Regions from separate parts of the Variovorax sp. P2_H12 genome, predicted to be linked through region 2. Evidence: riboswitches for the same ligand, from Rfam matches in the RefSeq annotation. Region 2 holds a riboswitch; the other holds the start of a gene.
The links. Region 2 has a riboswitch for glycine ahead of gcvT (glycine cleavage system aminomethyltransferase GcvT). Riboswitches for the same ligand answer to the same signal wherever they lie in the genome.

Region 1 (4,836 bases), on a different contig from region 2:
ACATGTGACTTTCTGTGTCGGGTCGGTCATTGTCCACAAGCCGGGCCTCGATGGCGAGTCCCTGATGCCATCGGCAAGCCCAAAAGCGTGGACGCTTGGAGTAAGCTGCCTGCACAAGAAACACACTTCCGGAGCACCCCCCATGAGCGACGCCAGCAAGCCTTTCGCCTTCAGTCAGTTCGTTCCGGGTTTCGACTTCCTGAAGAACCTGGCTGGCGGGAGCACCACGCCCAGCGCCGTGCCAGGGCTGCCGAGCCTGTCGAACTGGGTGGCGCCGACGCTGAGCGTCGAGGAGGTCGACAAGCGCATCCAGGAGCTCAAGACCGTTCAGTACTGGCTCGAGCAGAATGGCCATGCGCTCAAGGCGACGATCCAGGCGCTCGAGGTGCAGAAGATGACGCTGTCGACCTTGCGCGGCATGAACGTGCGCATGGAAGACCTCGCGAGCGCCTTCACGCGGCCGGCAGCGCCCGCACCGGCACCTGCGTTCCGGACCGCGGCGCCGGCCGCGGCACCCGCGCCCGAGGCGGCGCCGGAAGCCGAAGAGGCACCGGCGCCGACGCCTGCCGCGGCCGCGGCGGATGGGGCCGGGGTCGTCGACCCACTGCAATGGTGGGGTGCCCTCACGCAGCAGTTCCAGCAGATCGCCAGTTCGGCCCTGCAGGACGCCTCGCAGCTCACGGTGCCGGCCATGGCGCAGCCGCTGGCCGACGCGGCCGGTTCGGGCGCGCGTTCGACCCCGGCCAAGAGCGCCGCCAGGCCGGCCGCCGCCCGAAAGAAGGCTCCGGCGCCGCCCCGCGGCGGTGCGGCGGCTGCCAAACGCCCGGCGCCGGCGCGCAAGCGTGCGCGCTGACGCCGATTCCTCGCCTCCGAGAGAGAAAAGAAAGCCGAGCCCATGAAGCTGTTTCCTTCCGGGCATGCCACCCACCCGCAATGGCGCATGGCCGCCGGCCTGGTGCTGGCCCAGTTGCGGGCGCAGATGGCGCTGCCCGACTATGCGCGCTCGCCGACCCTGGGCCTGCTCTACATCACCGACCACTACGGGGAAGACGCCCAGGAGATCCTCGATCACCTGGGTGCCGAACTGCCCGAGATCACCGACTGGACCGGCACCGTGGGGGTCGGTGTGGCGGCCAACAACGCCGAGTATTTCGACGAGCCGGCCCTCAGCGTGATGCTGTGCGAGTTGCCGAGCGACCAATACCGCGTGTTCTCCGGCGTGGCGCCGCTCGCCAGCTCGGAAATGAGCGGCTTCGCGGCCCATACCGCGCTGGTGCACGCCGACCCGCGCACGCCCGAGTTGGGCGAACTGATCGCCGAGATGGCGGAGCGCACCGACACCGGCTACCTGTTCGGCGGCCTGTCATCCGGCCGTGTCGGCTCGCTGCAATTCGCGATCGGCGGCAACGGCAACATCCGTGGCCACGGCGCGGTCGGCGGCGTGTTCTCGGGCGGCCTCTCGGGCGTGGTGTTCGGCGAGGGTGTGCGGCTGGTGTCGCGTGTGACCCAAGGCTGCCAGCCGGTCTCGCGCGAGCGCGAGATCACCAAGGCCGACGGCAATCTGCTGCTGGAGCTCGACGGCGAGCCCGCGCTCGACGTATTGCTGGCCGACCTGCGGGTGTCGCTCGATGCACCCGAGCAGGCGATCGACGCTGTGCGCGCGACCCTGGTCGGCCTGGCCGAGGCCGGCAGCGACGGCGTCCGGCGCACCGGCGACCTGGGCGCCGACGTGCGGGTGCGCCACATCATCGGGCTGGATCCGACACGTCGCGGCGTGGCGATCGCCGATGTTGCCGAAGCCGGCATGCGCATGAGCTTCTGCCGCCGCAACGCGCAGGCGGCGCGCGCCGACCTGATGCGCGTCTGCGCCGAGATCCGCGAGGAGCTCGAACCGCAGGAGCAGACGCTGGCGACCGCACGCGCGGTCGCGGCCGGCGAGGCCGAGGCCGCGCCGCATCCGGCACGCCGCATCGCGGGCGCCATCTATGTGAGCTGCTCGGGCCGCGGCGGACCGCATTTCGGCGCCCCCGGCGCCGAGCTGCAGATCGTGCGGCATGCTCTGGGCGATGTCCCGCTGGTCGGCTTCTTCGCCGCCGGCGAGATCGCCCGCAACCACCTGTACGGCTACACCGGCGTGCTGACGGTCTTCACCAACGACGACTGAAGGCCGGCGCGCAGCCCGGTGAAGGCGAAGTCGACCTCGGGTGCGAGTCCGCTCACGATGCGCGCGATCGACTTGCCCGACCCGCAGGCATGGGTCCAGCCCAGCGTGCCGTGGCCCGTGTTCAGGAACAGGTTCGGCAGCTTCGTCGCCCCGATCAGCGGCACGTTGCTCGGTGTCGCCGGGCGCAGCCCGGTCCAGAACTGGGCCTCGGCCGCGTTGCCGGCGCCCGGGAACAGCTGCTCCACGCGCCGCACGATGGCCTCGCAGCGGACCCGGTTCAGGTCGCGGTCGTAGCCGTTGAGCTCGGCCGTGCCGGCGATGCGCAGCCGGTCGCCGGTGGCCGAGGTGTAGCGCGAGAACACCAGCTTGAACTCGTCGTCCGTCAACGAGACCTGATGGGCCTTCGAGGCATCCTTGACCGGCATCGTGACCGAATAGCCCTTGGCCGGGTAGATCGGCAGGCGGATTCCGAGCGGCGCCGCGTAGAGCGGGCTCAGCGAGCCCATCGCCAGCACGAAGGCATCGCCGCGGATACGCTGGAAGCGGCCCTCGCTGTCGGTCGCCTCGACGTGGTCGATGCTGCCGCCGGCTTCGCGCAGCGCGGTCACGGTGTGGCTCATGAGGAAGCGCACGCCGGCCGCCTCGGCCAGCTTGACCAGCTCTCGCGCGAAGCGGTTGGCGTCGCCCGATTCGTCCTCCGCGGTGTAGGTGGCGCCGGCGAGCTGCGCACGGATGTGGGAGAGCGCGGGCTCGAGCTTCACCGCCTCGTCGGCCGAGATCACCCGCCGGTCGCAGCCGAGCGCGCGCATCTGCTCGGCCGGCTTCAGCGCCGCATCGAACTCTTTCTGCGTCGTGTAGAAGTGCAGGATGCCCTGGGTGCGCTGGTCGTAGTCCAGGCCGGTGTCGCGCCGCAACTGCTGCAGGGTGTCGCGGCTGTAGGTGCCCAGGCGCACGATCTGCTCGATGTTGTGGCGGGTGCGCGCCGGCGTGCATTCGCGCAGGAACTGCAACCCCCAGAGCCACTGGCGCATGTCGGCGCGGATGCGGAACAGCAAGGGCGCATCTTCCTTGCCGAGCCATTGCAGCACCTTGAGCGGCGCCCCCGGGTTGGCCCAGGGCTCGGCATGGCTGACCGAGATCTGGCCGCCATTGGCGAAGCTGGTTTCCGCCGCCGGCGTGGCCTGGCGGTCGATCACGGTCACTTCGTGGCCGAGTTGCTGGAGGTAGTAAGCCGAAGTCACGCCGAGCAGGCCGGCGCCAAGAACGATCACGCGCATATCGAGAACCCTTGAAGGTTGCAGCGCTTGAACGCAACGGAGACGGAATGCTGTCGACAACGAAAGCAACCGGACCGAGAGTCCAAGTTGCCGCTCCCCCTGTCCTCGGTACCTGAGAGATTCACCCGCTGCGCCCGCAGCGGGTTTGCTCCTTCGGTGCACCACGCGCGCGCATGCAAGCGGCGTGATGGCTCTCCAGACGGCTTTGACAGTGAACTGCAGTACAGGCTCATCTTGTGAGCCGACCTGAGCGTTTATGGGAGTTTGCGCCTTCGGTGGGGCCCGTGGGCCCGCTCTCCTGCAGAGTGCGGATTGTAGCGGCGCAGCGCCGGCCTAGGGGCGCCGGAAGGCGAAATCGAGCTCGGGCCGCAGGCCGCTGACGATGCGCGCGATCGACTTGCCCGCGCCGCAGGCATGGATCCAGGTTCTGGTGCCGGGCGCGGTATTCAGGAACAGGTTGGGCAAGCGCGTCTTGCCGATCATCGGCAGCCGGTTGGTGCTGACCGCATGCATGGCGGTCTCGAAACGGGCCTGCTTGGCGTCGGCGACGCCGGGCAGCAGCATCTCGGTGCGGCGCACGATCGCCTGGAAGCGGTCCGAGTCGGGCTCGGCCGTCTCGTCGAGCCCGGCCTGCACGACGGCCTGAATCCGCAACTGCTCGCCGGCCGCCGTTTCGACGCGCGTGATGCGCAGCTTGCCTTGCCGGTCGCGCAGCGCGATGCGCGGCGCCTTCGCCGGGTCCAGGATCGGCATGGTGACGATGTACTCGCGCAGGAAGCGCAGCGGCATGTCGATGCCCAGGTCCTCGGCGTGCGGCACGCTCGAGGCCCCCAGCGCCAGCACGTAGGCCTGGGCGCGCAGCGTGGCGGGCTGGCCGGCGGCATCGAGCAGTTCGACGTGGTCGAGGCGGCCGTCGCGCTCCTTGAGCGAGACCACCGTGTGCCGGGTCATGAAGCGCACGCCCGCCGCACGGCACAGGAACACCAGGCTGGCCGCGAATTGCGTCGGATCGCGCGCCGGATCCTCGAGTGCATGGGTCGCCCCGGCCAGCTTGCCGCGGATCGCCTTCAGCGCCGGCTCCATGCCGATCGCTTCGTCGGCCGACAGCAGCCGCTCCTCGCAGCCGAGCCCCGTCCAATGGCTTGCCCGGGCCGTCCGCACGCGGAAGGCCTCGGGGTCGGTGAAGAGGTTCAGGAGGCCGGCCGTCCGCGGGCCCTGCGGCACGCCATCTTCGTCGCGCAGCGCCCGCGCGCTCTTGCGGCTGTAGGCGGCCAGGCGCACGAGATGGTCGAGAGGATCGCGTTTCGGCGGCGGCGTGCCCATGGCCTGGTTGATCAGGCCGGCCAGCCGGCGGCGCATGCGGCCGCACATCTTGGTCCAGCGTTGTGCGGTCCG
Region 2 (4,836 bases):
CGTGTTCCAGATCGTCACCCGCTTCGTGCTCGAACAACCGGCCGAATGGTCCGAGATCCTGATCCGCATCAGCCTGATCTGGATGGTCTTCCTGGGCATCCCGACCGCCTTCCGCCAGGGCGCGATGGTCAGCGTCGACGTGCTCTACCGCTGGAGTCCGCCGAAGGTCCGCCGCGTGCTCGACTGGGTGGTGTGCCTGGCCGCACTGGCCCTGATCGCGGTCATCATCTGGTGGGGCTGGGATTACGCGCAGCGCGGCAGCGTGCAGTCGATGGCCGGCCTCGAATCGGTCTCGATGTTCTGGGCCTACCTGGCGCTGCCGGTGGGCGGGCTGTTCTGCGTGATCGGCATCATCGCCAACCTGATCGACCCGAAGCGCAACGAACTGGAAACCGCTCAATGACCCCCGTGATGATCACGACCATGGTGGTGTGCTTCGCACTCACCATCTCCGTCGCCGTTTCCATCGGCCTGGCCTCGGTGCTCGGCATCCAGGCCTCCAACGCGAACATGCTGATCTCCGTCAAGGAGATGTTCAACGCGATCAACAAGTTTCCGCTCGCCGCCATTCCCTTCTTCATCCTGGCCGGCAACCTGATGGAGACCGGCGGCATCTCGCGCCGCCTGGTCGACTTCGCCAAGAGCCTGGTGGGCGGCGTGCAGGGCGGCCTGCCCATGACCTGCGTGCTGACCTGCATGATCTTCGCCGCGGTGTCGGGCTCCTCGGTGGCGACCACCTTCGCGATCGGCGCGATCCTGATCCCGGCGCTGATCAAGCACGGCTACCCGGTGGGCTACGCCGCCGCGCTGCAGGCCACCAGCGCCGAACTCGGCGTGATCATCCCGCCCTCGATCCCGATGATCCTCTACGGCGTCAGCGCCGAGGTCTCGATCGGCGAGCTGTTCATCGCCGGCTTCGGCCCGGGCATCCTGATCAGCCTGGCCCTGATGGCCTTCGTCTACGTCTACTGCAAGTTCAAGGGACTGGGCAAGAACGACGGCGACGGCCGGCTCGGCGTCGGCACCGCCACCTGGCGCGCCGGCTGGGCGCTGCTGATGCCGGTGATCATCCTCGGCGGCATCTACGGCGGCATCTTCACGCCCACCGAGGCGTCGGCGGTGGCCGTGCTGTACGCGCTGATCGTCGGCACGCTGATCTACCGCGAGATCCGGCCGGCCGAACTCTATGCGGTGCTGCGCAAGTCGGTGGTGTCCTCGTCGGTGATCATGTTCATCATCGCCAACGCCGGGCTGTTCGCCTTCCTGATCACGCGCGCCGGCGTGCCCGACGCCATCGGCCGCTGGCTGCAGGAGGTGCTGCAGTCGCCGGCGATGTTCCTGCTCGGTGTCAATGCCGCCCTGTTCGTGATCGGCATGTTCATCGAGACCAGCGCGGCGATCATCGTGCTGGCGCCGATCCTGGCGCCGGTGGCGATGCACTTCGGCATCGATCCGGTGCACTTCGGGCTGGTCATGGTGGTGAACCTGGCGCTCGGCATGATCACGCCGCCCTTCGGCGTCAATCTGTTCGCGGCCTGCACCGTGGCGCGCATCTCGCTCGACCGCATCGTGCCGTACCTCATCCCGTTCGTGCTGGTGATCCTGGCCTGCCTGATGGTGGTCACCTACGTGCCCGGCATCTCGCTCGGCTTGCGCGACCTGGTCTACTCGAAGTAGCACCCCACCGATGCGGACGGTTTCACGAAGCCGTCACGCAAGAGGCCCATGCTGCGGCGCTCGACCACCGAACGCCGCAGCATCCCATGTTCCTCATCAAGACCGACAAGGCGCGCCATGAACTCCGCCCCGGCTGCCGCAGCCTGGGCCAGCGCGAACGCGCCCTGCTGCTGATGGCCGATGGCCAGCGGTCGGTGACCGACTTCGGCCAGCTGTTCGGCGGCCGGGACGAAGCCGGGCGTGTCGCGCTGCATCTGGTGCGCGAAGGCTACCTCCTGGATCGCGGCCCCCTGGCGCACGACCGCGTGCCGGTGCCGGCGCCGGAGCAGCAACAGCCGGCCGACCCCGCGCCGGCCGCGGCCGATGCCTTCGACGGCAAGCGCTCGCTCGCCACCACGCGCATGTTCCTTTTCGATCTGTGCGAACGCATGTTCGTGCGGCGCGATCCCCTGCTGGCCGACCGCTTTCGCGAGCTGCTGCGGGAGGCCCGCGACCGCACCGCGATGCTGGCCGTGGCGGGCGCGATGCTGGACGAAATCGAACAGGCAGCGGGCACCGAACGCGCCGAGTCGATCCGCGAGCGCATCGACCGGCTGCTGCCTTCGACGGCCGTGCACTGAAAAACGCCGGCCGGGTGGCCGCCGATTCCCTTACACTCGCCCGGTCAGGAGAGCGTCCCGCCACCATGGGACCGCCGAAGGCGCAGGTCCCTCGAAACACGGGCCCGAACGCTCAGGCAAAAGGACTGACGAAGCGCCCGTTCCCGGGCGTTTCCTTGCTGGAGAGAGGCGGTTCGTCGCGCAGTCGCGCCGGTCCGTCCACCGAAGGAGCAAACCCCGATCGTGGGGCGAATCTCTCAGGTAAAGCGGACAGCAGGGGTGGCCCATGGCTTCTCGCCATGGAACTAGACTGCCCCTTTGGAGATACGCCCTTGGCCGCCGCATCCGACGATCTGCAGAAGACCCCGCTCCACGGCCTCCACCTGGAGCTCGGCGCCCGCATGGTGCCCTTTGCCGGCTACGCGATGCCGGTGCAATACCCCGCCGGCCTGATGGCCGAGCACAAGCACACGCGCGAGGCCGCCGGCCTGTTCGACATCTCCCACATGGGACAGCTGCGCCTGGCCGGGCCCGATGCCGCCGCCGCCTTCGAGAGCCTGATGCCGGTCGACGTGATCGGCCTGGCGCCCGGCAAGCAGCGCTATGGGCTGCTGCTGAACGACGAAGGCGGCATCCTCGACGACCTGATGTTCTTCAACGAAGGCCAGGATTCGCTGTTCGTGATCGTCAACGGCGCCTGCAAGCAGGCCGACATCGCGCACATCACGGCCCGGATCGGCCAGCGCTGCCAGGTGCTGCCGATGCCCGACCACGCGCTGCTGGCGCTCCAGGGGCCGCAGGCCGCGGCCGCGTTGGCGCGCCTGTCGCCCGGCATCGAGCGCTTCGTCTTCATGACCGGCGGCACGGTGCAGATCGGCGGCATCGCGGCCTTCGTGACGCGCAGCGGCTACACCGGCGAGGACGGTTTCGAGATCTCGGTCGCCGCCCGCGACGCCGAGCCACTGGCCCGCCTGCTGCTGGCCCAGCCCGAAGTGAAGCCGATCGGCCTGGGCGCGCGCAACTCGCTGCGGCTGGAAGCCGGCCTGTGCCTCTATGGCAGCGACATCGACGCTGGCACCACGCCGGTCGAGGCCTCACTCGGCTGGGCGATCCAGAAGGTGCGGCGCACGGGCGGCGCACGCGAAGGCGGCTTCCCCGGCGCGGCCAGGGTGCTGGCGCAGCTCACCGCCGCCAACGGCGCGGCCGGCCACCTGGACCACGAGACACTCAAGCGCAAGCGGGTCGGCCTGGTGGCACTGGAACGCATTCCGGTGCGCGACGGCACGATGCTCGAATCCTTCGAGGGCGGCCTGGCCATCGGCCAGGTCACCAGCGGACTGTTGGGCCCGACCGTCGACCGGCCGGTCGCGATGGGCTACGTCGCGCTGGCCTATGCCGAGCCCGGAACACGGATCCAGGCCATCGTGCGCGGCAAGCCGGTGCCGATGGAAGTGAGCACCCTGCCCTTCGTTCCCGCGCGCTACCACCGGGGCTGAGGCCTCCCCCGATTTCTCGATTTCTCGATTTCTTCAAGCCAGACACTTTTCAAGGAGTTTTTCATGAGCCTCAAGTACACCAAGGACCACGAGTGGGTGCGGCAGGAAGCCGACGCGGCGCTGGTCACGGTCGGCATCACGGTGCATGCGCAGGACGCCCTCGGCGACGTGGTCTTCGTCGACCTGCCCGAAGTCGGCAAGAGCTTCGCCCAGGGCGATGTCGCCGGCGTGGTCGAGTCGGTCAAGGCTGCGGCCGACGTGTTCATGCCGGTGTCGGGCGAAATCACCGAGGTCAACGAGGCGCTGCGCGCCGATCCCTCGCTCGCCAACAGCGCACCAATGGATGCCGGCTGGTTCTTCAAGGTGCGCGTGAGCGACCCCGCGCAGCTCGAGCCGCTGCTCGACGAAACCGCCTACGCGAAATTCTCCGCCGACAACTGACCCCTACGCCCGACCGGACCCTTCCATGCCGACGCCCGTGCTGCCCACTTCCCCCTCGCTCAGCGAACTCCAGAACGCCGAAGAATTCATCGCGCGCCACATCGGCATCGAAGCCGAGGACGAAGTCCGCATGCTCGCCGCCGTCGGCTCGGCCACGCGAGCCGAACTGATCGACGGCATCGTGCCGCCGGCCATCCGCCGGCGCCGGCCGATGCGGCTGGCGCCGCCGATCACCGAAGCCGATGCGCTGGCCGAGCTGAAGGCGATCGCCGCCAAGAACAAGGTGGCCAGGAACTTCATCGGCCAGGGCTACTACGGCACCCACACGCCCGGCGTGATCCTGCGCAACGTGCTCGAGAACCCGGCCTGGTACACCGCCTACACGCCCTACCAGGCCGAGATCTCGCAGGGCCGCATGGAGGCGCTGGTCAATTTCCAGACCATGGTCTGCGACCTCACGGGCATGGCGATCGCCAACGCCTCGATGCTCGACGAGGCCACCGCGGCGGCCGAGGCGATGACGCTGGCCCGGCGCAGCGTCAAGAGCAAGAGCAACGTGTTCCTGGTGTCGGGCGACTGCCATCCGCAGACCATCGAGGTGATCCGCACGCGCGCCGCGCCGC

Region 1: it holds a riboswitch for glycine, as region 2 does, so the genes downstream of both, AC1DYK_RS22535 (D-amino acid dehydrogenase) here and gcvT (glycine cleavage system aminomethyltransferase GcvT) in region 2, are expected to answer to the same signal.

The regions. Positions count from the first base shown of each region.
Region 1 covers NZ_JBFUFO010000029.1:126,324-131,159, reverse strand. The annotation lists gene AC1DYK_RS22550 (VOC family protein) at 1-4, opposite strand, end outside; gene AC1DYK_RS22545 (PhaM family polyhydroxyalkanoate granule multifunctional regulatory protein) at 143-853, shown strand; gene AC1DYK_RS22540 (FIST signal transduction protein) at 896-2,164, shown strand; gene AC1DYK_RS22535 (D-amino acid dehydrogenase) at 2,125-3,441, opposite strand; glycine riboswitch at 3,531-3,650, opposite strand; glycine riboswitch at 3,651-3,752, opposite strand; gene AC1DYK_RS22530 (FAD-dependent oxidoreductase) at 3,775-4,836, opposite strand, start outside.
Region 2 covers NZ_JBFUFO010000025.1:44,526-49,361, reverse strand. The annotation lists gene AC1DYK_RS19220 (TRAP transporter small permease) at 1-403, shown strand, start outside; gene AC1DYK_RS19215 (TRAP transporter large permease) at 400-1,677, shown strand; gene AC1DYK_RS19210 (hypothetical protein) at 1,764-2,297, shown strand; glycine riboswitch at 2,341-2,427, shown strand; glycine riboswitch at 2,446-2,560, shown strand; gene gcvT (glycine cleavage system aminomethyltransferase GcvT) at 2,609-3,772, shown strand; gene gcvH (glycine cleavage system protein GcvH) at 3,836-4,213, shown strand; gene gcvP (aminomethyl-transferring glycine dehydrogenase) at 4,239-4,836, shown strand, end outside.